Regions from separate parts of the Pseudomonas sp. GW823-FHT03E05 genome, predicted to be linked through region 2. Evidence: riboswitches for the same ligand, from Rfam matches in the RefSeq annotation. Region 2 holds a riboswitch; the other holds the start of a gene.

Region 1 (4,954 bases), on a different contig from region 2:
CGATCGGGCTGTCGCCGGCTTCCTTGCTCAGGTACTTCATCGACAGCAGGGTCGAGACCTTGGTCTGCTCATTGAGGGGCAGGGTCCAGGCCAGGTCGGCACCGCTGCTGACCCGTCCACCCTTGGCCCGGTAGGCGCCGAAGCGGCTGTGGGCCGCCTGGGTGTCGCTCACCCCGTACCAGGTCTGCATGTAGTCGGCGTTGCCGAACAGGCTGTTGAGGCTGGCATCCAGGCTGCCGAAGCGGCCCTGGTAGAGGTTGCTGCCAATGCTCAGTTCCAGTGCGCTGTAGGCCGAGCCGGTGTCGCGGTTATCGTTCTTCTTCACCGCGTGGGTCAGGGTGGCGCCCAGTTCGAACGGCCCCAGGTCATAGCCCAGGTGCGCGCCAAACTGTGCCCGGGTCTTTATTTCGCCCATGCCCTTGAGGCGCTTGGAGCCCTGGCCCAGGTGGTTCTTGTCGCGCCGTGATTCGCTCGGGCCGACCCAGGTACTGAACGACAGGTCGCCCCATTCGTTGCCCCAGCCCAGGCCCTGGTCGGTATTGAGGAACACGCCCCAGGGGCTGATGATCTCGCCGCCGAGAATCGGCGCCAGGGCGCGTTCGTCACTGCCGCTGTAGCGCGGCACGCTGGCCACCCCGGCGTGCACGCCGTACTTCCAGTCTTCGGCGTGCAGCGTGCCGCAGACCGTGCTCAGGCCCAGGGTGCCGGCCCACAAGGCGGCGGTGGTGGAGTGTTTCAGGGTTTTCATGAAGGGTCAGAACCTCAGGTGGTTGGCGTTATAGGTGCGTTTGAATGAGTAGCCCAGGACGTTCACGCCGTTGACCTGGCGGCGCACGGTGTCGCCCAGGCCCGGGCCGTTGCCGGCGATCACCGCGTGGGCGTTGTCCACCGGGGCGAGGATGTAGTCGGTAAGGGGACGGCCTTGCTGCAGGCTGCGGATCATCAGGAAGCCGTCCTCCAGGGCGATGTCCATGCCGTTGATGGGCGGTTCGCCGGGGTCGTCGCTCAGAGCCTGGTAGGTGCCGATCGTGGCCAGCCAGTTGTCCGTCAGGGGCACCGGCTCGATCCGTTCTCCCACCGCCAGCAACTGGCCGTGGCTCTTGGCGGTGAACACCCGATGGCCCTGGACCTGCATCACGTCCAGTTGCAGCTGCCCCAGCGGGCCCAGGTCCTGGGGCCAGAGCCCGAGGCGCTTCTTGCGCACCCTTAGCCAGCCCTGTTCGTCCCGCAGCAGTTCGTAGCGCTCGCCGGCCAGCTCGGCGTACAGGCGCTGGTGCTGGTCGCGGATCCGCAGCACACCCCAGCGGGTGGCATAGAAGCCCGCCAGGTGCCGGCGATCCGCCGCTTGCGGAACCCGACGTTGCTGGGCCCGGGGGGCCGTGGCCGGTGGCGGTGGCGGTGGCGGGGCGCCGTGGGCCTGCAGCAGCATGCGCAGTACCTGGGGCACCAGGGGCTGGGCCAGGGCCTCGCCGCTGTCGGAATTGCTCATCACGATCACCGCCAGCTGCTGCTCGGGCAGCACGCTGATCCGGGCATGAAAGCCCTCGCCGAAACCGCTTTGCTGCCAGGTGCGCATATCTGGCCGGACCCATTCCTCGCCGCAGGGCGACAGGAACCAGCCAAGGCCTACCTGGCAGTCGAAATCCAGCGGGTTGCCGGCGTTCTGCGTGCGCACCATTTCGTCGATGGATGCCGCCGAGAGCAGTTGGCGGTCCTGGTACCGGCCCTGGGCGAACAGCATGCGCACATAGCGGCTCAGGTCCCGCGGGCTGCTCCACAGGCCCTGGGCGGAAAGGTCGCGGACCAGCGCATCGCTGCTGACACCGTCTTCATAGCCTCTTGCCCGGTAGGGCTGGGCGCGGCTGTCCCCGACAAAGCTCGACTGGCTCATGCCCAGTGGGCGCAGCAGGCTCTTCTGCAACTGCTGTTCGAAATCCACGCCGCTGCTGCGCTCCACCGCTGCCCCGAGCAGGGCATAACCGAGGTTGGAGTAGGCGGTCTGGGTTCCCGGAGCGTTGCTCAGCCACAACCCGCTGAGCTTTCCCGGCAGTTCGTCGAGGGCGTTGGGGGTGCGTGCGTCGCGCAGGTACTCGCTGGGAATGCCGCCCTGGTGGCTGAGCAGGCGGCGCAGAGTCACGGCCCGGTCGGCGGCGTTCTGGTCCTCGTGGAAGCGCGAGCGGACGTAGAACTCCCTGAGGGTGTTCTGCAGCGGCGCGTCCAGTTGCAGGCGCCCTTGTTCCACCAGTTGCATCACCGCCGTGGCAGTCAGCAATTGCGACAGGGCACCGGCGCGAAACGCGGTGTTTTCGGTCACTTGCAGGCCCCGGGCCTGGTCGGCGAAGCCAAAGCCCCGGGCCCAGATCAGTTGCTGGCCGTCCACCAGGGCGATGGATAGCCCGGGCACCTGATGTTCGGCCATCTGTTGCGGGATGTACTGCTTCAGGTAGCCGATGATGCTGGCGTAATCGCCGGGCGCGATGGGTGGCGGCGCCGGAGGCTGGCCGTTGCAGCCGAGGTTGCTCAAGAGCAGGCCCACCAGCGGCAGGCCGAGAAGTTTGCGGGACATGCAGCACCCGAGGGCCAATTGGATCAGCGGATGCTAGGGAAGGGGGGCGTGGCAGTCTTTGACAGCTTTGTCGGGAAACTGTCAAAGACTGTTAAGCCCCGGTTGCGCTCAGGCCTCCAGCCCCAGGCGCTGGTGCCACTGGGCAATCGATTCCTCGGGGTATTCGGCGAACTGCAGGTCGTGCGCCCCGGCATCGACCTCGACCCAGGGCGCCCTGGAGTCGAGCATCAGGTGGGTGTGTTGCGGCGGCACCGGCAACGGGGTGTCGATGGCCGAGGCAAAAGGGTGGATCAGCTCCGGCCATTGCGGGCTGAACAGCCACAGCCCGGAGCCGCAGCGCCCGCAGAAGTGCCGTTCGGCGCTGCTGCTGTGGGCCCGGGCGGCACCGGCGGGCTTGAGCCGGGCATGGTAGATGACGATGTGCTTGCGCCCGCGTACCTTGAGGCTGGCCGCATCGCCCCCCAGGTTGATGGCGTAGCCGCCACCGCCCTGGGTCTTGCGGCAGATCGAGCAGTAGCAGCGCTGGTAGGGATAGGGATGGCGGCTGGACAGGCTGAAGTGCACGGCGCCGCAATGGCAGGAGCCCTGGAGTTGCATGGGGTACCTCCACGAATCAACGGGTGGATTGCACAGGCTAGCCGCTGTGCGAGCAGCTGTCGTGGCGCGGTGCTGATGAAATTTTCACATGTGCCCGGCTAAGCTGCGCGCCTCTTTGGGGAGTAGCCTGCCACCGCGCCCTGCGGTGGCGCCCGTATCAACATTCTCGGCAACCTGCCGTGGTACGGGCACCGTTTCGGTTGGTGAGACCATCGACATACCTGCGCTGAAGTCGGGCGCGTGGGCATGTCGTGGACTCAAGCCCGACCGGAAGACTCAACGTGAACCCAGCCTCGATCATCTTTCTCGCCTTCGCCATGTCCACCGATGCCTTCGCCGCCGCGGTGGGCAAGGGTTCGGCCATGCTCAAGCCGCGCCTGCTGGAAGCTTTGCGCATCGGCCTGATCTTCGGCGTCATTGAAGCCATCACCCCGGTGGTGGGCTGGTTCATCGGCCAGGCCGCGACTCAATGGGTGGCCAACTGGGACCACTGGATCGCCTTCAGCCTGCTGCTGTTGCTGGGCCTGCACATGATCTACAACGGCACCCGCCAGCAGGCTGAGGCCGAGGAAGAAAAACCGCGCCAGCACGGCTTCTGGCTGCTGGCGGTGACCGGCTTGGCCACCAGCATCGATGCCCTGGCGGTGGGGGTGGGGCTGGCGTTCGTCAACGTCAACATCTGGGTCGCGGCCAGCGCCATCGGCCTGGCCACCATGACCATGGTCACCCTGGGAGTGATGCTGGGCCGCGCCATTGGCACGGTGATGGGCCAGCGCGCCGAAGTGCTGGGCGGGGTGGTGCTGATCATCGTCGGCTCGGGAATTCTCTACGAGCACCTGTCGGCTGTGGCTTGACTTCAGTATCGGCGGCGGGGCGGTTCTGCGGGCAATGCGGCCGCGCCTCGGGCCGAGGCGCGGAGCGCTCTGGCGTTACAGCGCCAGGCTGTGGATCACCTGGGTGGCGTCATCGGGGTCGATGGCGCTGCGCATGCCCAGCTGTTTTGCCAGGCGGCGCATGCTGTAGTTGGCGGCGGAATCCACCGAGTACATCTGCTGGAAACCGTTGTTGCGGGCTTCGTCGATCAGGTGCTGCATCAATAGCGCGCCGAGGCCCTTGCCTTGCCACTCATCGGCGATGGTCACGGCGAACTCGCAATGCGAGGGCTGCTCGTCTACCTGGGCGTAGCGGCTGATCCCCACTTCCCGCAGTTCGCCGTTGTCGTGGACCAGGGCCACATAAGCCACCCGCTGCGGCGTGCCGACATCCATCAGTTGATTGAGCAGTTGCTCGCCCACTTCCTTGATCTCACCGAGAAAGCGCTGGTGCCGGGTGGCCGGGGAGAGGTTTTCGATAAAGGCCTTTTCCCGCTCCCGGTCCTGGGGCCGCAGCGGGCGGATCAGCACATGGCTGCCATCGTTCAGGGCGTCGATCCAGTATTGGCCTTGCTGCGCCGGGAACGGTGGGTGGGCGAGGGTATCGAGAGCGGTGCTGGGCATGGTCAAGTCTCCGCGGAGCCAAAGGGCGGGCTGCGCACACAGCCCTGATTGGCTTCAGGTTTACTCCGCTGGCGAGGCGGGCACTTGATCGGCATCAATGTCTCTGCTTGCGCTGCCGGCCAGGGCGATCACCGGTCACGACCCGTTCAAGCCGCCACCGCTGCTGGCGTACAGGCATTTGGCTATTAATGCTAGCGCCTAATGTTCTTTTTCCTGGCGCGTTGCCGTGAGAGCGCTGATCTACGCTCTCGAACAGCCAAGGGAGGAGTCAGGATATGGAGCATCAACAAGACAA
Region 2 (4,954 bases):
ACACAGCGGTGGCCACCGCCAGATACACGCCATACCCGGCCTGGATCGCCAGCGGCGTATGCGGGTTGATCACCACGGTGAACAGCGAGAGAAAGAACAGGGTCGCCTTGGGGTTCAGGCCATTGGTGACAAAGCCTGAAGTGAAGGCCCCACGCGCAGTGCGGACCCCGGCTTCCTTGTGCAGGTCGTCGGCCGCCGGTTTGGCCGGCTGGGCACGCAGGGCCTTGTAGCCGATGTACAGCAGATAGGCCGCAGCCAGCCACTTCAGTGCGTTGAACAGGACGATGGACTGGGAAACGATCAGGCCGATCCCCAGCAGCGAGTAACCCACGTGCAGGAAGATTGCGCAGCCCACACCCAGCGCGGTCCAGGTGCCGGCTCGACGGCCGTGGGTCACGCTTTCACGCACCACCACGGCGAAGTCCGGGCCGGGGCTGGCCACTGCCAGAAGATGGATGAGGGCAACGGTCAAGAACTCGGTGAAGTACATGCAGGCTCCTGTGTATGTCTAATTATTTCATCTGTTAGGCTCGGCAGATTACGCCTTAGAACCCTCGTGCAAAAGGTACAGTTCATGACTAACAATCGCCGCGCCGTCTTCCTCGATCACAGCTCACTGGACCTCGGTGACCTGGACCTGGGTGCGCTGCATGACAGCTTCAGCCCTCTGCAAGTACATGCCCACACAGCGCCGGAACAGGTCGCCGAACGCCTGCAGGGAGCCCGGGTGGCCATCAGCAACAAGGTGGCACTGACAGCCGAAACCCTGGCCGCCTGCCCCGACCTGCAACTGATCCTGGTGGCCGCCACCGGCACCAACAATGTCGACCTGGCCGCAGCCCGCAAGCAGGGGATCACCGTCAGCAACTGCCAGGGCTACGGCACTCCCTCGGTGGCCCAGCACACCCTGATGCTGCTGCTCAACCTGGCCACCCGGGTCGCCGATTACCAGCAGGCCGTGGCTGCCGGGCGCTGGCAACAGGCCAGTCAGTTCTGCCTGCTGGACTACCCGATCATCGAACTGGCGGGCAAGACCCTGGGCCTGCTGGGCAATGGCGAACTGGGCAGCGCGGTGGCCCGCCTGGCCGAAGCCTTTGGCATGCGTGTGCTGCTGGGGCAGATTCCAGGCCGCCCGACCCGCCCGGACCGCCTGCCGCTGGAGGAACTGCTGCCGCAAGTGGACGCCCTGACCCTGCACTGCCCCCTCAACGAGCACACCCGCCACTTTATCGGTGCCCGGGAACTGGCCCTGCTCAAGCCCGGAGCCCTGGTGGTCAACACCGCCCGCGGCGGGCTGATCGATGAACAGGCCCTGGCCGATGCATTGCGCAATGGTCACCTGGGTGGTGCGGCCACCGATGTGCTCAGCGTCGAACCCCCGGTGGCTGGCAACCCCCTGCTGGCCGGCGACATTCCGCGCCTGATCGTCACTCCACACAACGCTTGGGGCAGCCGCGAGGCCCGCCAGCGAATCGTCGGTCAATTGACGCAAAACGCCCACGCCTTCTTCAGCGGCGCCCCGCTGCGGGTCGTGAGTTGATAAACTTCGCCACTTTTTTCGGGGGCGGATCATGGATACACGCAGTGAAGTACTGTTGCGTCAGGCTGAATTGTTTCAAGGCTCACTGCTGCTGGCCGGCCTGGCCGCCGACGATCTGCTGGGCCGCCTGCCCAATGCCCGGGGCTGGAGCTGGCACGCCGGCGACCAGGCAGCCCTGGAGGCGCGCTTTCCCGGCCGCAGTCACTTTGGCGTAGACGCACCGGCCCAATCCTTCGACAGCGCCGTGCTGTTCCTGCCCAAATCCAAGGACCTCACCGACTACCTGCTCAACGCCCTGGCCTCGCGCCTGGCCGGGCGCGAACTGTACCTGGTGGGCGAGAAGCGCAGCGGCGTGGAGAGTGCGGCCAAGCAACTCAACCCCTTCGGCAAACCGCGCAAGCTCGATAGCGCCCGGCACTGCCAGCTGTGGCAGGTCACGGTGGCCAATGCTCCCGAACCGCTCACCCTGCAGAGCCTGGCCCAGGAGTACGAACTGCCGCTGGCCGAAGGCCCGCTGAAAGTCATCAGCCTGCCGGGGGTGTTCAGCCATGGCCGGCTGGATCGCGGCACCGCGCTGCTGCTGGAGCACCTGGACCACCTGCCCGCCGGCCACCTGCTGGACTTCGGCTGCGGTGCCGGAGTGCTCGGGGCCACAGTGAAACGCCGCTACCCGGACAGCCGCGTGACCCTGCTGGATGTGGACGCCTTCGCCGCCGCCAGCAGCCGCCTGACCCTGGCGGCCAACGGCCTGGAAGCCGAGGTGCTGACCGGTGACGGAATCGACGCCGCGCCCATGGGGCTGAACGGCATCCTGACCAATCCGCCCTTCCATACCGGGGTCCATACCGACTACCAGGCAACGGAAAACCTGCTGCGAAAAGCAGCCAAACATCTGCAAAAAGGTGGAGAACTGCGAGTAGTTGCCAACAGCTTCCTGCGCTACCAGCCGCTGATCGAAGAGCACCTGGGGCCCTGTGCGATCAAGGCCGAAGGCCAGGGCTTTCGCATTTATCGGGCCAAGCGCGGCTGAAATCCTTTTTCGCAAACAAGGCTTGCCGAAAGGGTTTTGCCTAGGCAGAATCCGCTCCGTCCTAGGGGAGTAGTCTCCCACGAGCGCCACGCTCGTCCGGCATGCGTCAACATACTTGGTCAACAGACCATGGCGCATGCGACCCAAGAGTCCGCACAGACGGACCGCAGGGTTTGACAAGACCTATGACACGCACACCTTACCCGGGGCGGGAAGGCTGTACGTGTCATAGCCGTGTCGACCCGCCCCTTAGGAAAACCCTGATGATGCTGGATTCTCTCCTCGTTCCCACCGCAATCGTTGCCTTGGCCGAAATCGGCGACAAGACGCAACTGCTTGCCCTGATTCTCGCCGCACGTTTTCGCAAACCCTGGCCGATCATCGCCGGCATCGTTGCCGCGACCCTGGCCAACCATGCGGCGGCCGGTGCGGTAGGCGCCTGGTTCGGCAGCTTCTTCTCGGACTCGACCCTGCACTGGATCCTCGCCGCCAGCTTCACCGCCACCGCGCTGTGGACCCTGGTTCCGGACAAGATGGACGACGACGAAGCCAATACTGCACGCAAGTTCGGCCCATTCCTGACCACCCTGATCGCCTTCTTCCTGGCAGAAATCGGTGACAAGACCCAGGTCGCCACCGTCATGCTGGCGGCGCAGTACCCGGATCTGTGGCTGGTGATCATCGGTACCACCCTGGGCATGCTGATTGCCAACGTACCGGTGGTCCTGGCAGGCAACTTCGCCGCAGACAAGCTGCCCCTGACCCTGATCCGTCGCCTGGCGGCGTCGGCCTTCTTCATCCTCGCCGTGGTGGCGGTGTACAAGGCCATGCAGATCAGCGGCTGGGTATAAACGAAATCGCCGGCAAGCTGGCCCCTACACAACCCGTAGGAGCCGGCTTGCCGGCGATAGCGTCATCGACAATGACGCGAAGGGATCAGGACTTCTTGGCGGCCTGATACAGCGGCATCACCTTGGGAATCGCCGCCTGCAAGGAAGCGATACGGCTGGTGGAAGCCGGGTGAGTGCTCATGAACTCGGGCGGCGCGGAGCCACCGGCAGCCTGGCCCATCTTGTTCCACAGGCTGATGGCCGCATTCGGGTTGTAACCGGCACGGGCGGCCAGTTCCAGGCCGATCAGGTCCGCTTCGTTTTCATTCTCGCGGCTGTTGGGCAGGGTCATCAGCAGGTTCACCCCGTTGTCGCCCAGGGCTACGGTTTCCTGCGGAACGCCGAACAAGGTGGCGATCTGCTTGCCGGCACCGACCGCGTACTGCTTGGACATGGCTTCGCGACCGTGCTCGCGCAGGGCGTGGGCAATTTCATGGCCCATGACCGCGGCGATTTCATCGTCGGTGAGTTTGAGCTTCTCGATCAGCCCGGAGTAGAAAATGATCTTGCCGCCAGGACCGCAGTTGGCGTTGAGCTCGTCGCTCTTGATCAGGTTGACTTCCCATTTCCACTGCGCGCAGTCGGGGCGGAAAGTCGGCGCCTGGGCAATCAGGCGGTTGGCAATGACCTGCAGGCGCTTGGCGTTGGCGCTGGTCTTGTCCAGTACGCCCTGGCTGCTAGCTTCACCCAGAGTCTGCTGATAGGACTGGGCATAGGACTGGTTCACTTCAGCGCTGGAAACCATGCTGAACATGGATTGCTTGCGATCCACACCGACCACGCCACCGCTGGTGGTATTGACCGTTTCACAACCGCTGAGCAGTACTGCGGCACTCAATGCACATACGACCAATGACTTCTTCATCATGAAACCTCCCTGAAAACGTGGCGCGTATCCTAAGGGCGGAAATGTATCCGCGCCAGATGTAAAAACAGCAATCGGTCGCATTTCAGATACATATCTGCCTTGCAGGAGAAAATTCATTCCTCCCGCAAATCCCGCCCGGGGTACCCCCACAGCTTGCCAAGAACGACATCAAGCTCCCTGAAACAGTCATTTTTCCGTGTAAGGCTAATGGCCAGCGCTGCAGCGGCCGATACAGCTCGGCAGACCTAAATTCCTGCGCCCGGAGCCTCTATGAAGTTCAAGTCGATCCAGTTTTCCGTCGCCGCCCTGGCCGGCGCCATCGTTCTCAGCGTGGTTGCAGCCCTGGTGCTGTACGCCCTGTTCTCCGGGGCCAGGACCCAGCAGATGGTGCAAGACCGTACCCAGGCCCAGTTCGAACAGGTCATCGAACAACGCCTGAGCGGCCTGGCGCAGACCCAGGTCAGCCAGATCCAGCGCGAACTGGAAGCGCCCCTGCTGATCGCCGGCGGCCTGGTGCGGGTCAATGCGCTGATGGGCACCCAGGACTCGCAAGGCCATGCCGGGCTGAGCCTGAGCCGTGAACAGCTGATTGCCCTGATCAAGGAAAACGTCACCCAGAACCCGAA

Evidence for each region. Region 2 has a riboswitch for manganese ahead of AC1RCO_RS19805 (TMEM165/GDT1 family protein). Riboswitches for the same ligand answer to the same signal wherever they lie in the genome.
Region 1: linked by a shared signal. The riboswitch ahead of mntP (manganese efflux pump MntP) and the one ahead of AC1RCO_RS19805 (TMEM165/GDT1 family protein) in region 2 are both predicted to bind manganese.

Annotation. Positions count from the first base shown of each region.
Region 1 covers NZ_JBXAJB010000001.1:1,753,077-1,758,030, reverse strand. The annotation lists gene AC1RCO_RS07625 (MipA/OmpV family protein) at 1-748, opposite strand, end outside; gene AC1RCO_RS07620 (serine hydrolase domain-containing protein) at 755-2,566, opposite strand; gene AC1RCO_RS07615 (GFA family protein) at 2,675-3,163, opposite strand; yybP-ykoY riboswitch at 3,274-3,434, shown strand; gene mntP (manganese efflux pump MntP) at 3,445-4,017, shown strand; gene AC1RCO_RS07605 (GNAT family N-acetyltransferase) at 4,093-4,659, opposite strand; gene AC1RCO_RS07600 (hypothetical protein) at 4,935-4,954, shown strand, end outside.
Region 2 covers NZ_JBXAJB010000004.1:625,312-630,265, forward strand. The annotation lists gene AC1RCO_RS19790 (LysE family translocator) at 1-490, opposite strand, end outside; gene AC1RCO_RS19795 (2-hydroxyacid dehydrogenase) at 575-1,540, shown strand; gene AC1RCO_RS19800 (methyltransferase) at 1,572-2,570, shown strand; yybP-ykoY riboswitch at 2,622-2,745, shown strand; gene AC1RCO_RS19805 (TMEM165/GDT1 family protein) at 2,837-3,421, shown strand; gene AC1RCO_RS19810 (M48 family metallopeptidase) at 3,507-4,325, opposite strand.